4 regions of the Anoxybacillus sp. FSL W8-0382 genome follow, and region 3 is predicted to be linked to each of the others. Evidence: riboswitches for the same ligand, from Rfam matches in the RefSeq annotation. Region 3 holds a riboswitch; each other region holds the start of a gene.
What was found. A riboswitch is a leader RNA that binds a small molecule or an ion and turns the genes downstream of it on or off. The one in region 3 is predicted to bind S-adenosylmethionine.

Region 1 (4,808 bases), 240 kb from region 3:
GATTTTTGCACCGTTTGGTAGCTCTTCAAGGCTTTTATATTTTTTAGAGTATACACCGATTGGTTCAATATGAATACCGCCAGCATTTACAAAGTCATAGCCATGTTCTTTCATTTGTGCTTCTAAATAAGGAATGTGTTGGAAATAGTTTGCATCTAACTCTTTATCTGCTAATGCTTTGTTTGGTAATACGAAATCTTGGAATGTAACAATTTCTAATTCAATACCCTTTTCTTTTAAAATCGGTTTTGCTTTTTCTAAAATTTCGGCATGTGGCACGTTTGATGCACCAACGACAAGCTTATTCGTCTTTTCTTCGGCACTTTCGCTTTTTCCGCAAGCAGCGAGCGCTAATACAACAACTGCAGCAACAAGTAAAGAGAACCATTTTTTCATTTGTTTTTTCCCCCTTTTATCGTTTATCTATTTTAGAAGTGACAAGGTCACCAATAAACTGAATGATAAAGACGATGATTAAAATGAGCACTGTTGCAACGAACGTGACGTCGTTATTGTTACGTTGAAACCCTTCTAAATACGCTAAGTTTCCAAGCCCTCCAGCACCGACAACTCCTGCCATCGCTGTATAACCAACGAGCGCGATCGCTGTAACTGTAATACCAGATACAAGTGCTGGCAACGCTTCAGGGAGAAGCACTTTCCAAATAATTGTTGCTGTCGTCGCCCCCATCGCTTTTGCCGCTTCAATAACACCTTTATCAATTTCACGAAGCGCAATTTCGACCATGCGTGCATAAAACGGCGCGGCACCAATAATTAGTGCAGGCAACGCGGCATTTGCCCCAAGAATCTTACCGACAACAAGCTTTGTAAACGGGATGAGCAAAATAATTAAAATAATAAACGGGATGGAACGAAAAATGTTGACGAACGATGCGATCACACCGTTAATAAAACGATTTTCCCATATGTTTCCCTTAGACGTTAAAAACAGCAACAATCCGAGTAAAATACCGAGCACAAACGTTGCGACAACGGAGACGGCGGTCATATACAACGTTTCCGTCGTGGCCGCCCATATTTTATCCCAAACGACGTTCGGAAATAGTTCATTGAACATTCGCCAACACCTCCACTTCAACTTCTTGCTGGCGAATGAAATCGAGCGCTCGCTCAATCTCGTCATTCGCACCGTCTAAATGAACGAACAACACCCCGTATGAACCGTGATGCGTTTGCGAAATTTTCCCTTGCAAAATGTTCACGTTCAAATCAAATTGTCGAATGATGTGCGTGATGAGTGGTTGCTCAGCTTCTTCGCCAACAAATGTAAGCTGTACAACTTTTCCATTTGGATATCGCTCAAGAAGATGCAACATCGCCTCTTTCGTTTCTTCCGGCTCTGTGACTTGCTGAACAAATCGTTTCGTAATCGGCTGCTCTGGCTTGCGGAACACGTGAAGCACTTCGCCCATCTCGACAATTTTTCCGTTTTCCATGACCGCTACACGATCACAAATTTTACGAATAACATGCATTTCGTGTGTAATTAATACGATCGTTAAACCAAGACGTTTATTAATGTCAACAAGCAAGTCTAAAATTGAGTCGGTCGTTTGCGGATCAAGCGCCGATGTTGCTTCATCGCACAACAACACTTTCGGATTGTTCGCTAATGCGCGTGCAATACCAACGCGTTGCTTTTGTCCGCCGCTCAGTTGTGACGGATACGCATTTTCTCTCCCTTGCAAACCGACGAGCTGAATGAGTTCATCGACGCGCTTCATCCGTTCTTCTTTCGGCACGCCAGCAATTTCTAACGGAAAAGCAATATTTTCGCGCACTGTTCGCGACCAAAGTAAATTAAAATGTTGAAAAATCATACCGATTTGTTGGCGCGCTTGGCGTAACTGCTTCCCGCTAATTTTCCCCATATCTTTCCCATCAACAATGACTTCACCGCTCGTCGGCTTTTCTAATCCGTTCAATAACCGAATGAGCGAGCTTTTCCCTGCGCCGCTATAGCCGATAATACCAAAAATTTCTCCTTGTTCGATATGCAAATTCACATGATCGACTGCCGTTACATTCCCACTTGCTGCTTTATACACTTTTGTTACATTCGATAATGTGATCACGTTGCTGTCACCTTCCTTCCATGAAAAAAACCTTTCTGCTCAAGAGAACAGAAAGGCGCGAATCGTCCATTCTGTCTCTTATCTCTCAAAGCAAACGCTTTGTGTGAATTGGCACCATTTCAGCAGCGCTGACGGTTGCCGGGTTTCATCGGGCACATCCCTCCACCTCTCTTGATAAGAGCGCTTTTAAACGCTTTATTCAGTTAACGTTTTAATGTATTCAAGAATGATGTTGAACTACGAATGTGAGTATATCATCGAAAAAAGGACGATGTCAATAAAAATTTTTTGACTTTAATATGAGAAATCATTATATTGCTAATGTCGGGCGATCGAGCAACAACCGCTCACACGAAAGCGTAAAGGGCTGATCCAAAACGCTAATACGTTTTAGATCAGCCACTTCAGTCCAAAAAATGAAGTTAAACTTATCAATTGTAGCTATATACATAAGTTGCAATAAAGAATTTCCGATTTCTCGTTTCTATTTTGCTCCCATACAATTCGACTATGCTATAACATTGCGAGTGATCGGCTGGATGTAAAACAAAATTTCAATTTATATTTAATTACTGTAGTTGAGTACCTGAATCCGTGATAAGATGACATCAACTTTGATTTTGTTGCTGGATTTATGGATGCGTGATCCATCCCTCCCTTTTTATGTTTAAAACAGATGTCATCTTCACTCTCGAAAATGAAACAACTATCTTTTTTGGGTATGTAAACCAAATGAAAAACAAAAAAAGGACAGAGGGATAAGATGAGTACAGAATCACGAACAATCGTTCGTTATCCTCCTTCTCTCCATTTGATGTACAGGTTCAGAAGGGGCTCGCTATAGCCACTCCTTCGTGTCAGTTTCATCCATAGCTGCCGTGATCGGCGAACGAGTCGTCCCGCCATCGTGATCACCGTCTGAATGATCGTCTTGATGCGACGGCGTTTCACTTTATGATGCAATGGATGTCTCGGATCGCTTAATAGATCTTGTCCAATCAGGCGAAGAAGGTTGTACACGAATGCTCCCATGACCAACACGAGCGCATTCGTTTTCATCTTCCCAGATGGAAGTCGCTCTAAATCTAAGTCGCTCTTGAGTTCGCTATGAAACTGTTCGCATGTCGCATGATCATGATACAACGCGAGCACATCGCTCATTCGAACATGCTCGTTTCCTTTGAGCCGCACCCAATAGCTTTCCACTTCATAATCAGGAACGAGCATCAGCTGTCCATTGCGTTCCATCGTTCGTTCCGTCACTTGGGTGACTTGAACGTACGTATACGTGTTTCCATCGATCGCTACCGTCTGTGGAAGGCATAGCTCATACGTTTGTACTCCTTCGGTTTGTCCATCGTCGACGCGTTTGCCCTTTTGCGAAGCGATCTGAAACCAAAGCGCTTTCGATTCTCGGCGTAAGTTTCGCTTGATGACAAAGTCCACGTCTTCCTTTAGGCATACGTGCACATTCGCTTCCGCGTCGTTTCCTGCATCCATGCGAACAAGCAGACGAGACGCAGTAAGTGGACGAGCTCGACGGATGGCGGTCGTTAAAAACGAAGGCATGTTGTCTTGCACATGTTGTTTTCCGGGACGCAACTCGGCATGAACGATATACCCTTCCTTCCCTGCATACGCAAACAATGGTGTAAAACCGTCAAATCCTTTATACGTTCGACTCACTCCTTCTTTTTTCGTATCGGAGTTGTCAAATGGGGAGCCATCGAGATCAAGAGGGAGCCATGTCGCCTTCCCTTTCGTCCAACAAGGGGACAAAGTGGCATGTCGTTGAATCAATAGACGCATGGACTCCTCCCAAAGAATCGTTTCGGTCATCGGAAGACAAGCGAGCTGATCGAGTCGCTGTCTTAACGTTGGGGAGGAAGGCACGTGCTGAATCCCCATCGATGTCGAAAACATATCGTCCTGACGATACGCTTCAATATGATCAAAGTCCGTTTTTCCTGTGGCAAGCAAGCCGATCATCGAGCGAATGACATCGCTATGGGAAATGTGCACGTCTCGACGAACGCTTGGAAGCCGAAGCGCGTTTACCCGTTTATCCATTTTCGTTTGGTGTAGTAAGTAGCCAACGAGGGCAAGCCCAGCACTTGGAGTAATCGCTTCATCTGTCAATACAAACCGAATCGGGAAATCTTTCATCACATTCACCTACTTGATGAAGAATCGTCAATGTCGTTTTCCCTTATCGTATCAACGGTTTGCATCCATTGTAAAGATGGTTTGTCACGGATTCAGGTGAGTAATTTTTATAACAATAATTACCATGTAAAAAGAGACAAACAGGGTATCCCTTATGCCACATGGAGCTGTTTTTTGATGGTATCAATAGGAATATTTTGTTTTGCTGCGCTGTAAATGAACTCCACGAGGCTATGTCCTTTTCGCTTACGCAGGAGATCGAGCCCATCGGAAAAATCGCTGTTCGACTCGAATAGGCTGTACACATAAGCGAGCTGCACCAAGATCCAGTAACGTTTCACCGCTCGATGATGACGAACGCGGTATCCATCGAGCTTCAACTGGTCTTTCGCTTGTCGAAAAAAGCATTCGATCGACCAACGCTGGGCATAGTAGCGCAAGATGTCTTCGTCGCTTAGCTCTTGGTCGGTGCTCAAGACGCAGTGAAGATGTTCCGATGTCATCGGTTGATCGGCTTTCCAAACAAGTAGCACCGCCGCATGG
Region 2 (4,808 bases), 160 kb from region 3:
GACCAGCGACGATCGCCCGCACTTCATCTTCCGTATGTGTATGCACTTGTTCAAATTTTTTCAACAACTCTTCTAAATTTGGCGTTTGTTCACAAAGCGCCACGACGTCCCACGTTTTATAGCCTCTCCGCTTCGCTAAATCTTCAATTTCCGTCTGAAACGTCGCTAAAATGTCCGCTTTTTCTTCGTCTGTTAATACAAACTTGTTTTGTAAATGAGCAGGAAGTTTGCTTGCATCCCACCGTTCATACAACACCCCTTGGTTGTTTAAAAACGCCGCAACGTTTTCTTTTCCTTCAATCACTTCCCCTGTGTTTCGCACTTTAATGACTGCCATACATATTTTCCCCCTTATCGTTTAATAAGCAATAATTTCACATGATATTGACATAAAAACTCGCACGCTTCTAAAAACTTTTTCGCCTCTAACACATCTTTTCCCCAAACGGTAATGCCGTGGTTGCGAATAAGCACCGCACCAGCATCTCCATGGACATGGTCGGCGAACGCTTTTGCTAACGTCGGAATATGGGCGAAATTCGGAATAATCGGAATGCGAAATTGCGCATCTTCCTCCCATAATCCGAACGCTTTAATTATTTCTTGATTCGAAAAGACGACTTCCCCTTCGTCACCGTACAGTTCTGAAACGATATTGTTGTCGACCGTATGCACGTGCAAAACGCAACCGGCGTTCGTTTTGTTGTAAATTTCGACATGTAATAACGTTTCTGCGGACGGTTTCAAGTGCGTCGCCTCCGCTGGCTGTCCGTCAGCATCGACAAGTAAAAAATCTTCCGCCGTCTCTTTTCGTTTATCTTTTCCGCTTGCGGTGACAAGAAAGGTAAGCGGCTCATCGCTCACTTTCAGCGACAAATTGCCGCTTGTCGCCATAAACCAGTCGCGCGCCGCTAGCTCTCGTTTGACTTCCGCTAGCTCTTCCCATTTCTCTTTCATACAATCACCTCGCTCTCTTTCAACACATGAATGACGTCATAAAACGTCGTAAACGGCGTATGCGGTAAGTTTAGCTCACGGCATTTTTCAAGTAAAAAGTCGCGCGCGATGACGTGATCGGCTAGTTTCGCCGCCGCTAAATCGGTAATGGAATCGCCAATCACAATCGTTTTTGCCCCTTTTGGCGCGAGTTTACGAAGAAGCGACGGCTTGCAGCACCCGCATTCATTTTCGCAATGTTCATCGCACGCATACGGCCACGTAATGTGGATCGTTTCCCCGCTAAAATCGGCGCTATTACAAAAAATGCGCTCTTTTTCAATCAGTCCGTCAAGCAGCGGATAAACGAAAAAGTCGATGCCGCCGCTCACGATATAAAGCGGGATTTGCCGTTCGTTCGTAAACGCGACAAAGTCGGAAAATCCGTCGCGAATGCGGGCGGTGTCAATCAGAAATTGCACGATGTCTTCTTTCAGCGTCGTCGGCAACAACGAAAACATGCGCCCGACTCCTTCCTGCACCGTACATGCCTGCGCCAATATATCGTCTTTGATCGCTTCCCACTCCGGCGGAGCAAACTGTTTCATTAAAGCAATAATATTATCGTTTAACGTAATCGTCCCATCAAAATCGCAAAAAATGACCGGCTTCATCATGCGCTCCCCCATAAGTCAAGCGCTTGTTTTAACGCTTCGTTTTCCGTCGCAGCCTCATGAAGCGAACGCCCAGAAAGCACCGCTTCCACCGCGGCGCGAAACGCTTGCCCGCCACCGACAGCGCCTTGCGGATGTCCGTGCACTCCACCGCCCGCGTTAATGACACAATCGATGCCAAAGTCGCGCATAAGAAGCGGCACAAGCCCTGGATGAATGCCGGCAGATGGAACAGGGAATGCGCGTAAAAACAAATCTTCTTTCGTCAACTCCTCAGAAATGGCGAGCGCCTGTTGCTTTTCAAGCGCAACGCTTCCGTACGGCGATGGAAAGAGCGAAAAATCTGCCCCTGCCATGCGCAACAATTTCCCAAGTAAAAGCGCATAACTGACGCCATACACGTGCGACGAAGCGATCGCTCCGCTAAACGACGGATGCGCCATAATCGGCAAACGAATGTCATCATCTTCACGAAGCGCTTGCAACACGTCAAGTCCGTATGTAAACACGTTAAACAACAACACGTCCGCCCCTAGCTCCGCCGCACGCTTCGCTTTGTCTTTTAGTTCAAACGTTTTACCTGTTAAATTGACCGCATATAACGTCCGATGCCCTGTTTGTTCGTACACGTCTTGTAGCGCTTGTTTTCCTGCGACAATGCGCTTTTCAAACGACGTTAAGTCATTGTCAAATAAAATTTCATCGTCTTTGACGAGATCGACCCCACCGAGCGCTTGCAGTTTTAATTGTTCGGTGACGTATTGTAAATCACGCCCAATGACCGCTTTAAAAATGCTCATCACAAGCGGACGGTCAAAAACGCTAAGCTTTTCGCGTATGCCGTCAATGCCAAAGCGCGGGCCGGGAAAAGCACGCTTCAGTTCGTCCGAAAACGTTAAGTCAACAAGTTTAATCGTTCCGTCAAGCGACAATTTTCCAAACGTCGTCGTCAAAATCGCTGGAAAATCGGCGCTAAAATTGACGCTCGGATACGAAATGCGCACGAGCGCACGTTTTAGTCTTTTGCCAAAAAACGTATTGACCCGCTCATCTTCTTCGAGCTGTTCAATGGACTGAACAACGCCTTTATGTTTTTTCAACTGCTCTTGTTCAAGCTGCGGCAAATCGGTCCACGACCCGACAGTCAATCCAAGCGCAATCCCTTCCGCTTTTTTCACTAAGTCTTTGTCGTCATGGATCAAATATGTTGCGGTAATCATCTTCCCACTCCTTTACAAATAAAAAACCTCTTCATAAGAAGAGGCTCAATCGTTCGTCTCTTCTTATCTCTCAGCGCACTGCTGCGAGAATTAGCACCGTGCTTAACACTTGTTAAGTCGGTTGCCGGGCTTCATCGGGCTCGTCCCTCCGCCTACTCTTGATAAGAATTCGCAATGTATAAAATTTTTCAAACAGTTCGTTTTTCACAAATTTAATTCGAATTATGACAGCACATGTGGCGTTTGTCAATCATTTTTTTAAAAAAGTTGCAACCGCCCGATGCGTTCCGCTGCTTCTTGAAGTCTTGCTTCGCTTGTGAGCAGCCCTGTGCGCACATAGCCTTCCCCATGTTCGCCAAACCCAATGCCCGGAGCGACCGCCACGTGCGCTTTTTGAAGCAAAAGGTCAGCAAACGTTTCCGACGTATAGCCGTTTGGCACCGGAAGCCAAGCGAAAAACGAACCTGCTGGCGCTTGCACATCCCAGCCGATGTCACGCAATGCATGAACGAACGTGTTTCTTCTTGCTTCATACGTCGCGACAAGCTCGGCGACGCATTGTTGCGAATCAAGTAGTGCGACTGCTGCCGCTTCTTGAATCGCCCCGAACATGCTGACGTATAAATGGTCTTGTAATACGTTGATCGCTTCGATCATGCTTTCGTTACCGACCGCAAAACCGATGCGCCATCCTGCCATATTGTACGTTTTTGAGAACGTATAAATTTCAATGCCGACGTCTTTGGCCCCTTCGACTTGTAAAAAGCTTACTGGCTTTTTCCCGTCAAAGCCGATCGCTCCGTATGCGAAATCGTGTACAACACCGATACGATGTTTTTCAGCAAACGAAACCGTGTCTTGAAAAAACGATTTCGTTGCGGTTGCGCCGGTCGGATTGTTCGGATAGTTTAAAAACATCAGTTTCGCCTTGCGAACGACATCTTTGTTTAGCTCCTCGTAATTAGGTAAAAAGCCGTTTTCCGCCCGTAGCGGCATCATTTCCATGCGCGCCCGCGCAAGCACGACCCCCGACCAATAGTCTGGATAACCGGGATCAGGAACGAGCACAACATCGCCCGAATTTAATAAGCAAAGCGGCATTTCAACAAGCCCTGCTTTTCCGCCAAACAAAATAGCGACTTCTTTTTCAGGATCAATCGTCACGCCATACTCGCGTTTATAAAACGTCGCCACTGCTTCTTTCAAAAACGAATAGCCGCGAAATGGTGAATATTTATGATACTTAGGCTTTGCTACCGCCTGTTGCATCGCGCTTACAATGTGCGCTGGTGTCGGCTGATCTGGATTTCCTTGTCCGAGATTAATGACATCATGCCCTTTGGCAATGACTGCGTTCACTTTTTGCACGAGCGAAGCAAAAAATTGCTTCGGAAGTTGCTGTAACAAGTTCGATTGCGGAAATGTTTTCATTTTTCACACCTACTTCACAAAAAGGTTGAAATTCTAGTCAAGAATCATATATCGTAAAAATCAAAATGTAAAGAAAATTTTTTTGAGGTGAATGAGATGAATATCGCTTGCGTGCAAATGGACATTGCGTTTGGAGCACCGGAAAAAAATAAACAAACAGTCGTGCGCTACATGGAACAAATCGCGAAAGAAGCCGATGTCGTCGTTTTACCTGAACTATGGACGACAGGTTACGATTTAACGAGGCTTACTCATATTGCCGATGAAAACGGCGAACAAACGAAGGCGTTTCTTTCCGAACTTGCCCGCACGTATCGTGTGCATATCGTCGGTGGATCGGTCGCGAAAAAAGTGGCGGACAACATAACGAATACGATGTATATCGTCCATCGAAACGGCGATGTCGTTTGTGAATATAGTAAACTTCATTTGTTCAAATTGATGGATGAACATAAACATTTGCAAGCTGGGGAAACGACGGGTATATTTTCGCTTGACGGTGTGACGGGCGCAGGCGTCATTTGTTATGACATTCGCTTTCCAGAAT
Region 3 (4,808 bases):
CAACGCAAAGCAGAAAAAGCGGATCATACGAATCTCGGGGGATTTTAATATGGGTAATCCGTTATTTCAACAAGCAAAAGAAGCGGTCGCTAAAGCAAAAGAGGAAAAAACAGAACGCGCCATCGCTGTAGCGAAAAATGCGCTCTCATCCGCTTTTGCGAATGCGAACGATGCGGAACGAAGACAGTTGCACGATTTGCAAGATGAGCTCGATACATTGTAAAAAGCTGCGCGTCACGCGCAGCTTTAATCTTTTCGGAAAAACCCGACGACTTCTGTCGTTTGCATAATATTTGTAAACGCCTTTGGATCGACTTCTTTAATAATTCGTTTTAAATCAAACAACTCATAACGTGTAATAACGATCATAAGCATATCTTTATCTTCGTTTAAAAATGCTCCTTTCGCCGGAATGACGGTAATGCCACGAATCATTCGCGACTTGATCGCTTGCTTCATCTCTTCCCCTTTTGTCGTAATAATGAGCGCAGTTAATTTTTGATGGCGCGTATGAATCGCATCGATGACGCGCGTCGTCACATATAACGTCACGAGCGTATATAACGCTTTTTCCCATCCGTACACATATCCAGCGGTTAAAATAATAATCGAGTTTAACGCAAAAATGTACGTGCCGACCGAACGATCATTGACGCGAGACAATACGAGCGCAATAATATCTAATCCGCCTGTTGACGCCCCCCATTTTAACGTCCAGCCCGTTCCGACTGCTGCAATCACTCCGCCGAAAACGGCGTTCAATAAAATGTCTTCAGAAAGCGGACGAACAGGAATGATTTCAAGAAATAGCGACATAAACACAACGCTTAAAAAGCTATAAAACGTAAACGATTTTCCTACTTTTTTCCATCCTAAAATGGCCACAGGAATGTTAAATAAAAAAAGCAATAAACCTGTCGAAATAGCATAAGGCGTATAGTCGCCTACGACTTTGGAAATGAGCTGCGCCGCTCCAGCAAACCCACTCGTATATACGTTCGCTGGAATTAAAAATAAATTCATGCCGATGGCGTTTAATAATCCGCCAATGACGACGACAAACAGTTTTTTTACGTCCACAGAACATCCTCCTACAAAGCGATAAAAATTGTTTTTTTTCATAATAATCGCTACACTTAAAATAAGTACATACATAGGGGTGATTGAAATGAATATTAAAATTATAGCGGATAGCGGGTGCGATTTGCCACTTTCTTTTATACAAGAAAAACAAATTGCTTTTTTACCGTTAGCTGTTCATATAAACGACAAAGACTACGATGATCAACTGACGATCCAGCCAAAGCAAGTATACGATGCCATGCGCGCAGGCGACGTACCGAAAACATCGCAAGCAAAACCAGCGCAAATGGAAGAGCTATTTACGACGCTCGCCAAAGAAAACATTCCTGCCATTTATATCGCCTTTTCCTCTGCTTTATCCGGTACATATCAAACAGCGGTCATGATAAAAAACGATGTGCTTGAACGATACCCTGATGCAAAGCTAACGGTTATCGACTCGAAATGCGCATCGCTCGGTCTTGGGCTTGTCGTAAAAAAAGCCGTTGAGCTTGCAGAAAGCGGTATCGCATATGAAGATGTCGTGACGACCATTGAAACGTATTGTCGCCATATGGAACATATTTTTACCGTTGATGACCTACAATATTTAGCGCGCGGCGGTCGCGTCAGCAAAACAGCAGCATTTGTCGGCGGGGTATTAAACATTAAACCACTTCTTCACGTCGAGGACGGGAAATTAATCCCGATTGAAAAAGTGCGTGGACGGAAAAAAGTGTTGAAACGAATGGTCGAGATCATGCGAGAGCGCGGAGCAGACGTGCAAAACCAGCTCATCGGCATTAGCCATGGCGATGACGAACAAACGGCGCTCGAACTAAAAGCGATGATTGAAGAAACGTTCGGCTGCAAACAATTTTTCATTTCTGAAGTCGGCGGCGTCATCGGAGCACATGCCGGACCGGGAACGATCGCCCTCTTTTTCTTGAATAAACAGCTTGGGCATTGATTACACTACCCTTTAAAGGGGTGACGAAGCGATGACAAGCGACAACGACAAAAAAGCAAAAGACAATAACGCGAAACGACACGAAAAAAATATGGAGCGCGAAAAAAATCGCCAAGCTGGCAAGCGCGCCTACTCAAAAGAAACGAACCATTTGTAAACAAAAAAGATGCTCGCGCGGAGCATCTTTTTTACTTCGTTTGAATAGAAAGCATAATAAAGATTTTGTAAAGTTGTTCATATGTCAACAACCGACTATAATGGAAGCACAATATTTGTTTGAGGTGATCCATATGTCAAAAGAAAGTTCATTTGATATCGTGTCAAAAGTCGATTTGTCGGAAGTCACAAACGCCGTCAACATCGCGTTAAAAGAAATTCAAAATCGCTATGACTTTAAAGGGAGCAAAAGCGACATTTCGCTTGAAAAAGACGAGCTTATTCTTATTTCCGACGACGAGTTCAAACTAGAACAACTGAAAGATGTGCTCATCGGCAAACTTATTAAACGTGGCGTCCCTACAAAAAACATTCAATACGGAAAAGTGGAAGCTGCGTCTGGCGGAACGGTGCGCCAGCGTGCGAAACTCGTTCAAGGCATCGACAAAGACAACGCGAAAAAAATTAACACAATCATTAAAAATACAGGTTTAAAAGTGAAAAGTCAAATTCAAGAAGACCAAATTCGCGTCAGCGGCAAAAGTAAAGACGATTTGCAAAAAGTCATCGCCGCGATTCGCGAAGCAGATTTACCGATCGACGTCCAATTCGTCAACTACCGTTAAGAAGGCTATGCGCCTTCTTTTTTCTTTTCTCAAATAAAATAGTTGAATATTTCTAAAAAATCAGTTACATTTATGAGTAACTTCATACACATCATCTTATCGAGAGAAGGGGAGGGACTGGCCCGATGAACCTTCAGCAACCTGACGATCGTCAAGGTGCTAAGTCCAGACAAGCGATTCGCTTGGAAGATAAGAAGGAGCGTGCAACGTCTTCTTCTTATGGAGGAGACTTTTTTATTTGAAAAAGAAACGGAGGAATGGACGTGGGATTGCTAGATGATTTAAAAGAACGCATCGTCATCGCCGATGGAGCGATGGGGACGTTATTATATGCGCACGGCATCGATCGCTGTTTTGAAGAATTAAATGTGACAAAGCCTGAAGAAATCGTTCATATTCACGAAGCGTATATCGATGCAGGAGCTGAAGTCATCCAGACGAATACGTACGGAGCGAACTATGTAAAGCTCGCCCGCTACGGATTGCAAGATGATGTCAAACAAATAAACGAAGCAGCCGTTCGGCTCGCCAAGCAAGCCGCAAAAGGACGCGCCTATGTGCTCGGCACAATTGGGGGACTCCGCAGCACAAATAAAAGCACCATTTCGCTCGAAGAAGTGAAACGAACGTTTCGCGAGCAACTGTACGTCTTGTTAAACGAAGGCGTCGATGGCCTGCTGCTTGAGACGTATTACGATTTTGAAGAACTGCAAACCGTTCTTTCCATCGCTCGCCAAGAAACGACGTTGCCGATCATCGCCCACGTCACCTTGCACGACATTGGCGTCTTACAACATGGCATGCCGCTTGCAGATGCGCTGTGTCAACTCGAACAGCTTGGCGCCGATGTCGTTGGCTTAAACTGCCATCTCGGTCCGTATCATATGTTGCGCTCGCTTGAAGAAGTGCCGATTCCGACGCGCGCCTTTTTATCGGTGTACCCAAACGCAAGCTTGCCGCAATATCGCGACGGACGGTTCGTTTATGAAACGAGCGAACAATATTTTGAAGAAACAGCGCGCGCCTTTCGCGATCAAGGAGTTCGACTCATCGGCGGATGTTGTGGAACGACGCCGAAACATATTTCCGCTATCGCTCGCGCCCTGTCCGACCGCACACCTGTATATGAAAAAAAAGTGAAACAACGGCATACAATCGTCGTGCAAGAAGCGGAACAAACATCTGCACCTTCCCTAGCTGACATCGCACGCACGCGCCGTTCGATCATCGTCGAGCTCGATCCACCAAAAAAGCTCGGCTTAACAACATTTTTAGAAGGCGCCAAAGCGTTGAAAGAAGCACATATTGATGCGCTAACGCTTGCTGACAATTCGCTAGCAACACCACGCATTAGCAACGTCGCTGTCGGAACGATCGTCAAACAACAACTGAACATGCGCCCGCTTATTCACATTACATGCCGCGACCGCAATTTAATCGGCTTACAGTCGCACTTAATGGGGCTTCATACGCTCGGCATGACCGATGTGCTCGCTTTAACCGGCGATCCATCAAAAGTCGGCGACTTTCCAGGGGCGACATCCGTCTACGATTTATCGTCATTTGACCTCATTTCGTTAATTCGTCAATTTAACGAAGGGCTTTCGTATTCTGGAAAACCGCTCGGACAAAAAACGAACTTTTCCATCGCTGCGGCCTTTAATCCGAACGTACGCCATTTAGATAAAGCGGTGAAACGACTAGAGAAAAAAATTGAATGCGGAGCGCAATATTTTTTAACGCAGCCGCTATATAGTGAAAAACAAATCGAAGACGTATACGAGGCGACAAAACATTTGGCGACGCCAATTTACATCGGCATTATGCCGCTTACAAGCGCTAGAAACGCCGACTTTTTACACCATGAAGTACCGGGCATTACATTGTCTGATGACATTCGCGCTCGCATGGCCGCTTGCGCCAATGACCCGATTCAAGCAACAAAAGAAGGATTGGCAATCGCCAAATCGCTTATCGACGCAGCATTCGATTTA
Region 4 (4,808 bases), 1.7 Mb from region 3:
GGGGATTTGCTTATGTTACGAAAATGGTACGATTGGGAGTGCAAGTTATTTTACAGCATTAATCGTTATTTTGATCAAAAATGGCTAAACACCTATTTTCGTTCAATTACACACGTTGGAGGGGCTACATTTTCAATTACATCGGTTATGCTAGCCATTTGGCTATTGCGGGATGAATGGCGCGATACTGCTATCGCAAGTGCGATCGCCTTAGCACTTAGCCATATTCCTGTCACAATGATGAAAAAAATATATCCTCGCAAACGACCGTATATTTCACTGCATAAAACGAAAGTAACAAAAAACCCATTAACTGACCATTCATTTCCATCAGGACATACGACTGCAATATTTTCTGTCATCGTTCCGTTTTTACTATACGCTCCAGCGCTTGCTGTTTGTCTTTTACCTATTGCTGTTAGCGTTGCCGTGTCGCGCATTTACTTAGGGCTTCATCCTATTTCGCGCAGGAGACTCCCACTTCAACGAACAAAGGGAGTAAGTGGGAGAGGAATGCGCGTTCCCCCTTTCTTTTGTGTATGATATAATAGAGGCGTGGAGAAAACCGTTTAATAAAGGCACTCCAGTAACTGCTACTCGATGTATGGAGTTGGTTACAGGAAACGTTGTAACCGTAAAACATCGAGCGTGGGTTCGTCTGTTGTGTGTGGAAGCCAAGTACTGCCAACAGACATGCCGAGAGAATCGGTAACGATGCAGGCATGACCTGCGTCGTTGGGTAGTCGTCAACCTGCCCCTGATGCAACCCCAAGTCAAGGAAGGAGGACAGAGTCCGTTTGCACTTCTGGGGAGTTGCAAGCCCTCACTTCAAGCGTTAGCTAAGTGGGGGTAGTTGACTTTCTGTTCTTACTTAAAAAATAGGAAAGGAGAGCTACATCTTGTAACTCTCCTCTTTTCCTTACTTCGCTAACTGTAACGCTTGTTGTTTTAACGCTTCCGCTTTATCTGTACGCTCCCAAGGAAGATCAATGTCCGTACGGCCGAAGTGACCATAAGCTGCTGTTTGTTTATAAATCGGGCGACGGAGATCGAGCATTTTAATAATGCCTGCTGGGCGAAGGTCGAAGTTGTTGCGCACCACTTCAATTAATACATCCTCAGATACTTTGCCTGTGCCGAACGTGTCGATTGAGATCGATACAGGTTGCGCCACACCGATCGCATATGCTAATTGCACTTCACATTTATCCGCAAGACCTGCTGCGACAATGTTTTTCGCTACGTAACGAGCCGCATATGCTGCCGAGCGATCTACTTTCGTTGGGTCTTTTCCTGAGAAAGCCCCACCGCCGTGACGAGCATAACCACCGTAAGTGTCAACGATAATTTTGCGTCCTGTTAACCCTGCGTCACCTTGTGGACCACCGATGACGAAACGACCTGTTGGGTTAATGAAATATTTTGTGTTTTCATCGATCAACTCCGCTGGAACGACAGGTTGAATGACATGTTCTTTAATATTGCGCACAATTTGATCTTGCGTAATTTCTGGATGATGTTGTGTGGAAACAACGATCGTATCAATGCGTACAGGTTTGCCGTTTTCATCATACTCCACTGTCACTTGCGTTTTTCCGTCCGGGCGTAAGTATGGTAAAATGTCTTCTTTACGCACTTCTGCTAAACGGCGCGCAAGTTTATGGGCAAGTGAAATTGGAAGCGGCATAAGCTCTTTCGTTTCGTTGCACGCGAAACCAAACATTAATCCTTGGTCTCCTGCACCGATCGCTTCGATTTCTTCATCTGTCATTTGCCCTTCACGAGCTTCTAACGCTTTGTCAACACCCATCGCGATGTCTGGTGATTGTTCATCAATTGACGTTAATACGGCGCACGTATCGGCATCAAAACCGTATTTTGCACGTGTATAGCCAATCTCGCGAATCGTTTCACGAACAATTTTTGGAATATCTACATATGTAGACGTTGTAATTTCTCCGCTCACTAAAACAAGTCCTGTTGTTACACTCGTTTCGCATGCAACACGCGCATTTGGATCATTCGCTAAAATCGCATCTAAAATCGCATCGGAAATTTGGTCACAAATTTTATCCGGATGCCCTTCCGTTACAGATTCAGATGTAAACAGACGACGTTTAGGCATTCAAACATTCCTCCTCAGTATAATGACAAATGATACGGTACTCATCCCTCTTATTATGGTCTATCGTGAAAAAAACCTTTCCCTCAGAGGAAAGGTTCTTGCATTTGTCTGCGCCTTTCACTCTTATCGTTCAAGGGCGTCCCCTTGCCACAGGTTAGCACCTTTTCACGTATGTGACGGTTGCTGGGTTTCATCGGGCCTGTCCCCCTCCACCAACTCGGGATAAGAGTATCCGTTCATCTCAGCATCATATCACATCTATCATAAGCGAGTCAACGTTTTTTCTCCCTTTATGATGTCTAAAATAAATTCAAGAAAAATACATGAATTAGTATGGACTATTTATCAAAATGTGTTATACTTTTTACATAAAGATAAATCAAACAAAGGTAGGTTTTGTCCAATGAATTCCATTGAACTGACAAACAAATTATCAACGCTCTTACAAAGGGATGGGGTTTTTCATAACTTATCTGTACCACGACTAGTAGAAAAAGTACTAACTCGGAAAGAAGGCATCCTAACTTCATCAGGAGCGATTTGTGCAACAACCGGAAAATATACAGGCCGTTCTCCAAAAGATAAATATATTGTAGAAGAACCATCTGTTAAACATAAAATTGATTGGGGAACTGTCAACCAACCAATTTCTGAAGAAGTATTTGATAAACTTTACAACAAAGTGACCGATTATTTAATGACAAAAGAAGAACTATTTGTATTTAATGGCTTTGCAGGCGCCGATCCTGCTTATCGCTTACCGATTCAAGTTATCAATGAATTTGCTTGGCATAACTTATTTGCCCATCAATTGTTCATTCGTCCAACAGCGGAAGAATTACAAACACATGAACCACAATTTACAGTCATTTCTGCACCAACATTTAAGGCAAATCCATCTGTTGACGGCACGCGTTCAGAAACGTTTATTATTATCTCATTTGAACGTCGTACCGTGCTTATTGGTGGAACAGAATATGCTGGTGAAATGAAAAAATCCGTTTTCTCTGTCATGAACTTTTTATTGCCAGAACAAGGAATCTTCCCGATGCACTGTTCAGCAAACGTCGGTCAAGAAGGTGATGTCGCGCTCTTTTTCGGTTTATCTGGTACAGGAAAAACAACGCTTTCTGCTGATCCAAACCGTCGCCTAATTGGCGATGACGAGCACGGTTGGTCAAACAACGGTGTTTTTAATATTGAAGGTGGATGTTATGCCAAATGCATTAACTTATCACGTGAAAAAGAGCCGCAAATTTTCGATGCGATTCGCTTCGGCTCCGTATTAGAAAACGTCATGATGGATCCAGATACGCGCATACCAAATTACGACGATGCAACGTTAACTGAAAATACGCGTGCGGCGTACCCGCTTGAAGCGATGGATAATATTGTTCAACCAAGCATTGCAGGTCATCCGCATACGATCGTCTTTTTAACAGCAGATGCATTCGGGGTATTGCCGCCAATTAGTAAATTAACGAAAGAACAAGCAATGTATCATTTCTTAAGCGGATATACGAGCAAATTAGCAGGCACAGAGCGCGGAGTGACAGCGCCGGAAGCAACGTTCTCTACATGCTTCGGCTCACCGTTTTTACCGCTTCCAGCAACACGATATGCAGACATGCTTGGACAAAAAATCGATGCTCACGGCGTTCAAGTATTTTTAATCAACACCGGCTGGACGGGAGGCGGATACGGCATTGGCGAACGGATGAAGCTATCGTATACGCGCGCGATGGTCAAAGCGGCGTTAGAAGGAGAATTAAACAACGTCGAAACCGTTCAAGACCCGATTTTCGGTCTGCATATTCCGCTTCACGTTCCCGGTGTGCCTGATGAAGTGCTGCAACCAAAAAGCACATGGGCCGATCCAGAAGCGTATGAACAAAAAGCAAAAGAGCTTGCGGCGAAGTTCCAGGAAAACTTCAAAAAATTCACAAACATTGATCCACGCATCGAAAAACTCGGTGGGCCAATCGCGTAAACAACAAAAGCTGCCTGTTTCGGCAGCTTTTTTCTTTTTTTTATTGTTTGTACAAAGTTTGTACAAACCATTTACGAAATGGAACATATAGTGGTATATAAAAACGAACAAAAGGAGGCTAAAAAATGACGAGAAGACGAAAAATTATATTAAAAGCAAATTAAAAGAAAAAATGAAATAGCTTTCAATGACACATCTCCCCTATAATAAAACATGCAAGAAAATAATAAGACGTGGCGAATTGTCCACGTCTTGTTTTCTTTATAAAAACAAAAAGCGCCGAGATGCGACGCTTTATTTTTCTTTTACCATTTTTCCTATAACATTTTCTTTCACTTTATGCGAAAGGTCATCTATATTTAATCCATATCCAAGCGTGCCGTATACATATCCTTCACGTGGCTCGATTAGTTCTGTTTGTTCGTGATAAAGCCGTGGTGTTTTCCATAGCGCAATTAACGCTTTTGTCATCGGCATTTCATAATAACGATCCGGCCGTAGTTGTTTAATATATTGTTTAACGAGCGGATAATATTTTGAACTCATCGCTGGGAACAAATGATGTTCTGTATGGTGCGAAAAGTTAAAATGCAATATGTCGACCCACTTCGGAACGATGACAGTTAAGCTGTTTGCTAATGGATCGTTAACTGGAACGAGCGGATTTAAGCGATGGTTCGTTGAAATGTATCC

Region 1: another riboswitch for S-adenosylmethionine. It lies ahead of NSS60_RS12815 (methionine ABC transporter ATP-binding protein); the one in region 3 lies ahead of NSS60_RS11500 (bifunctional homocysteine S-methyltransferase/methylenetetrahydrofolate reductase).
Region 2: another riboswitch for S-adenosylmethionine. It lies ahead of mtnW (2,3-diketo-5-methylthiopentyl-1-phosphate enolase); the one in region 3 lies ahead of NSS60_RS11500 (bifunctional homocysteine S-methyltransferase/methylenetetrahydrofolate reductase).
Region 4: another riboswitch for S-adenosylmethionine. It lies ahead of metK (methionine adenosyltransferase); the one in region 3 lies ahead of NSS60_RS11500 (bifunctional homocysteine S-methyltransferase/methylenetetrahydrofolate reductase).

What each region holds. Positions count from the first base shown of each region.
Region 1 is NZ_JBBOPX010000001.1:2,411,019-2,415,826, forward strand. It holds gene NSS60_RS12805 (MetQ/NlpA family ABC transporter substrate-binding protein) at 1-396, opposite strand, end outside; gene NSS60_RS12810 (methionine ABC transporter permease) at 413-1,081, opposite strand; gene NSS60_RS12815 (methionine ABC transporter ATP-binding protein) at 1,071-2,099, opposite strand; SAM riboswitch class I at 2,175-2,280, opposite strand; gene NSS60_RS12820 (IS1380 family transposase) at 2,892-4,265, opposite strand; gene NSS60_RS12825 (IS701 family transposase) at 4,418-4,808, opposite strand, start outside.
Region 2 is NZ_JBBOPX010000001.1:2,010,196-2,015,003, forward strand. It holds gene NSS60_RS10585 (1,2-dihydroxy-3-keto-5-methylthiopentene dioxygenase) at 1-337, opposite strand, end outside; gene NSS60_RS10590 (methylthioribulose 1-phosphate dehydratase) at 352-957, opposite strand; gene NSS60_RS10595 (2-hydroxy-3-keto-5-methylthiopentenyl-1-phosphate phosphatase) at 954-1,613, opposite strand; gene mtnW (2,3-diketo-5-methylthiopentyl-1-phosphate enolase) at 1,610-2,830, opposite strand; SAM riboswitch class I at 2,891-2,998, opposite strand; gene NSS60_RS10605 (pyridoxal phosphate-dependent aminotransferase) at 3,089-4,261, opposite strand; gene NSS60_RS10610 (carbon-nitrogen family hydrolase) at 4,358-4,808, shown strand, end outside.
Region 3 is NZ_JBBOPX010000001.1:2,173,467-2,178,274, forward strand. It holds gene NSS60_RS11470 (hypothetical protein) at 1-48, shown strand, start outside; gene NSS60_RS11475 (DUF3813 domain-containing protein) at 50-223, shown strand; gene NSS60_RS11480 (YitT family protein) at 247-1,080, opposite strand; gene NSS60_RS11485 (DegV family protein) at 1,169-2,032, shown strand; gene NSS60_RS11490 (DUF3941 domain-containing protein) at 2,064-2,189, shown strand; gene NSS60_RS11495 (YajQ family cyclic di-GMP-binding protein) at 2,323-2,814, shown strand; SAM riboswitch class I at 2,908-3,010, shown strand; gene NSS60_RS11500 (bifunctional homocysteine S-methyltransferase/methylenetetrahydrofolate reductase) at 3,078-4,808, shown strand, end outside.
Region 4 is NZ_JBBOPX010000001.1:492,116-496,923, reverse strand. It holds gene NSS60_RS02710 (phosphatase PAP2 family protein) at 13-543, shown strand; gene metK (methionine adenosyltransferase) at 920-2,125, opposite strand; SAM riboswitch class I at 2,246-2,354, opposite strand; gene pckA (phosphoenolpyruvate carboxykinase (ATP)) at 2,529-4,115, shown strand; gene NSS60_RS02695 (fatty acid desaturase family protein) at 4,410-4,808, opposite strand, start outside.